DNA from 2 places in the Serratia sp. NPDC087055 genome. Region 1 is predicted to be linked to the other one. Evidence: predicted binding sites of a transcription regulator. Region 1 holds the regulator's gene; the other holds the start of a gene.
The links. Region 1 encodes CRP, which controls carbon source genes, mostly activating them, when cyclic AMP is high. Its sites were predicted from a motif close to ATGTGANNNNNNTCACAT; they were not measured.
Positions count from the first base shown of each region.

Region 2: ACI2J2_RS01615 (sugar transporter) is a predicted target of CRP. The motif match lies at 1,042-1,059, and genes of this name have one in related genera.

Region 1 is NZ_JBJDOG010000006.1:205,169-207,373, reverse strand. It holds gene ACI2J2_RS21835 (OsmC family protein) at 1-355, opposite strand, end outside; gene crp (cAMP-activated global transcriptional regulator CRP) at 735-1,367, shown strand; gene ACI2J2_RS21825 (YccS/YhfK family putative transporter) at 1,422-2,205, shown strand, end outside.
Region 2 is NZ_JBJDOG010000001.1:354,524-356,728, forward strand. It holds gene ACI2J2_RS01605 (ABC transporter ATP-binding protein) at 1-187, shown strand, start outside; gene ACI2J2_RS01610 (aspartyl/asparaginyl beta-hydroxylase domain-containing protein) at 184-870, opposite strand; gene ACI2J2_RS01615 (sugar transporter) at 1,120-2,205, shown strand, end outside.

The DNA.
Region 1 (2,205 bases):
GCATCAATGACACCGAGCAGTATTTCTCCGCCGAAAGGTTCACCGCCCGCTCAACGATTTTGTCGCTCAGATCTTTACCGCTCACGATAAAGTGCAGGTTGATATGGGTGAACAGCCGCGGTGCTTCTTCACGTCGTTCAGAAGTCAGCTTGACCTCGCAATCACGCACATCATTACGCCCTTTTTGCAGGATCGACACCACGTCGATAGCACTACAGCCCCCTACCGACATCAGCACCATTTCCATCGGGCTGGGCGCTTTGTCGCCCGCATTGCCGTCCATCAACACCTGATGGCCAGACGCGGATTCACCCAGAAACGTTAACCCTTCCACCCACTTAACTCTTGCCTGCATACTGGTCACTCCGGTTAATTTCTTAAAATCAGGGTACGCTTTCGCATAGAAACTGGCAACGGAACCTGATGCTAATCATGCTGAAGCGAGACAACACAAGACACCCGCCTCACTCTGTGCTACAAACAGAGCCGCAATAAATCTTTCCGGGACACTGATTTCAGGGAAACTCCCAGGGAAAGGCTCCTTTACCGGTATGTTAACAGAATGTAGCTTGCAGCTCTCCCGGCAAGTTAATATGCTAGAGCGACAGCGTATATTTATGACACGCCTCAAAATCTGCTGATAGCCACCATTAAAACAACGGCGACAACAGGTTTTACAGGGAACTCTGACCCCTGTGACACAAGGCAGCGATAACAACAGAGGATAACAGCGAATGGTTCTCGGCAAACCGCAAACAGACCCTACTCTCGAATGGTTCCTGTCTCATTGCCATATCCACAAATATCCATCCAAAAGTACGCTGATTCACCAAGGTGAAAAAGCCGAAACGCTTTACTACATCGTCAAAGGCTCCGTCGCGGTGCTGATTAAGGATGAAGAAGGTAAAGAGATGATTTTATCCTACCTTAACCAGGGGGATTTCATCGGCGAGCTTGGATTATTTGAAGAAGGTCAGGAGCGTAGCGCCTGGGTTAGGGCGAAGACCGCCTGCGAAGTGGCTGAAATTTCCTACAAGAAATTCCGCCAGTTAATTCAGGTCAACCCGGACATCCTGATGCGCCTGTCAGCCCAGATGGCAAACCGTCTGCAGATAACATCTGAGAAAGTGGGTAACCTCGCCTTCCTGGACGTTACAGGCCGTATCGCGCAAACACTGCTGAACCTGGCGAAACAACCTGATGCCATGACCCATCCTGATGGTATGCAGATTAAAATTACTCGTCAGGAAATTGGCCAAATCGTCGGTTGTTCACGTGAAACCGTTGGCCGTATTCTGAAAATGCTTGAAGATCAAAACCTGATCTCCGCCCACGGCAAAACCATTGTCGTTTACGGCACGCGTTAATCACTGAAAAAACGGCGCGATGATTCGCGCCGTTTTTTTATGCCCCAAGTCATCATGTGGCGCAGACTGATTTACCACCCGGAAGTCAACTATGCACTGCGGCAAACGCTGGTGCTGTGCCTGCCAGTGTTACTCGGCCTGTTGATCGGCCAACTGCAATACGGCCTATTATTTTCCCTGGTTCCTGCCTGCTGCAATATTGCCGGGCTAGACACCCCTCACAAACGCTTCTTCAAACGTCTGATTGTCGGTGGCTCTCTATTTGCACTCAGCAGCCTGCTATTACAGCAAGCATTACTTTGGCACTTGCCGTTGCCGGTGTTGATGCTTGGCCTGGCACTGCTTCTCGGCGTCAGCGGTGAAATAAGTCCGTTACATGCCCGCCTGTTGCCCGCCTCGCTGGTTGCCGCCATTTTCTCCCTCAGTATGGCCGGTACAGTTCCGCTTTGGCACGCACCGCTGCTATACGTCGTGGGTACCGCCTGGTACGGGCTGTTTACCTGGTTTTGGTTCACGCTGTGGAAAGAACAACCGATGCGCGAATCGCTCAATCAGCTCTATTTGGAACTGGCGGACTACTTTGAGGCCAAATATTCGCTGCTGACCCAGCATACCGATCCACAGACCGCATTACCGCCACTGTTGATACGCCAGCAAAAAGTGATGGATCTGATCACCCTGCTGTATCAGCAGCTTAACTTTCTACCGCACGCCAGTAACCTCGAACAAAAGCGCCTACAGCGTACTTTTCAGGTCGCACTGGATCTGCAGGAACACATTACCGTCAGTCTACATCTGCCGGAAGAAGTGCAAAAACTGGTGGAGCAAAGCCAGGCCG
Region 2 (2,205 bases), on a different contig from region 1:
CAGCATTTTGCAGGAATTAACCCGCGGCGGCATGACCCTGTTTCTGGTGGAACAGAATGCCAACCATGCGCTGAAGCTGTCCGATCGCGGCTATGTGATGGTCAACGGGCAAATCCGCCTGACCGGCAGCGGCGCAGAGCTGTTAAACGACCCGGAGGTGAGGAAAGCCTACCTGGGCGGTGCTTAGAACTGGCGCTGGATCCAGCGCACGTTCAGCCGCACCAGTGCAATGATGCCACTGGACAGGATCCGCAGCCCGGTGGATAAATCGCGGCGGCGGATATCCAGCAGCAGCACGGTACGCACCTTATCGCTGTCGTTCCATACCTCGTGTTCGAAGGTATCGTCCCACAGCATAAATTCTCCTTCGTTCAGCCGGTATTCTTGCCCGTCCACTTTTAACACGGCGGCAGGCAGGCCATCGGCACCTTTAGGCATCGATAACACCAGATAGCCACGCAGAATGCCCCGGAACGGGCCACGGTGTGCCGGCACCTGTTTGCCGGGCGCCAGGAAGGACAGCGAAGCGGAAAGAACGTCGGGGGATGAGGCAATCAGACCCGCCAGCGTTGGGCAGCGTGCAAGATTACGCGTAATCGGCTGGCCATAGGCTTTCATGATAAACATCCGCCAGTCGCGTGCATCGTTGTCGGAGATCGACGCCTGTTCGATCATAATCTCGTGAAATCGCGGGATATTACGCAGATCTTCCGCCACGGTCAGCGCCTCTTCACGGATCTGTGGCCACTGGTCGGTAAAGCGTTGTGCATCAGGAAACAGGCGTGTGCTGTCGAGCACGGGAGCGCCCTTGATGCGACGATCGTAAATACGGCGTAATGACAACACGGACCAATCATAGATAGCTGACATAGTGACCTCAATAGAGTAACCAGATTTCTCGCCGTCTCTTGATATTATTATTGTTTAATATGCGCCTGCCGGATGATTAATTCTTCGGTATAACACGTTTGTCCGCTAAAGGCTTGCCGACCAATAGGCCATAAGTGGCAAAAAGCAGTTGAAAAAAACACCCCAATAAAAGTGTGACGCGTATCGCATTTACCCCACCAATTGGTTAAAATATCGCTACTTCCCGCACCTGCCCGGATCCCGTTTAACATGGAACACACTCAGGTCTCTCGCTCAACCGCCTGGTTGCGCGTGGTCATTCTTGCCGTGTCGGCCTTTATCTTCAATACCACCGAGTTTATTCCGGTAGGGTTACTGAGCGATATCGCCCAAAGCTTTTCGATGCAGACCGAGCAGGTGGGGTTGATCATCACGATTTATGCCTGGATTGTTGCTGCCTTCTCACTGGTGTGCATGCTGCTGACCAGCAAGATTGAACGGCGCAAGCTGTTGATCGGCGTGTTCATTCTGTTTATCGCCAGCCATGTGTTGACCGCCGTTGCATGGAACTTCACCACGCTGGTGATCTCCCGTGCCGGTGTCGCCTTGGCCCACGCCGTATTCTGGTCGATCACCGCTTCACTGGCGATCCGCGTCGCACCCGCAGGCAAGAAAGCACAGGCGCTGAGCTTGCTGGCGGGCGGTACCGCACTGGCGATGGTACTTGGCCTGCCATTGGGGCGTATCGTTGGCCAGATCTTGGGCTGGCGTATGACTTTTATCGGTATCGCCGTTTGTGCCACCCTGGCGTTGGTGCTGTTGTGGCGTCTGTTGCCGGTGCTGAAGAGCGAACATTCTGGCTCACTGGCCAGCGTCCCCATGTTGTTTAAGCGCCCGGCGCTGGTCAGCCTGTATATGTTGACCATTATTGTGGTGACGGCGAATTTCACCGCTTACAGCTATATCGAACCCTTTATTCAGACCGTGGCTGGGCTGTCAGAAAACTTCACGACGCTGATGCTGCTACTGTTCGGTGCCGCCGGTATCATCGGCAGCCTGCTGTTTAGCCGCTTTAGCGAACGTTTCCCGTCGGGCTTTTTCATCGGTGCCATCGCGTTGCTGATGTTAAGTCTGCTGTTGCTGTTACCGGCCTCCGGCAATGAAAACCATCTGACGCTGCTGTTTGCCGTGTGGGGTATGGCAATCATGGCGATTGGCCTGTCGATGCAGGCCAAGGTATTGAACCTGGCACCGGATGCCACTGACGTAGCAATGTCGATCTACTCCGGGCTGTACAACTTCGGTATCGGCGGCGGCGCGCTGCTGGGTAACCAGGTCAGCCTGCATCTGGGTATG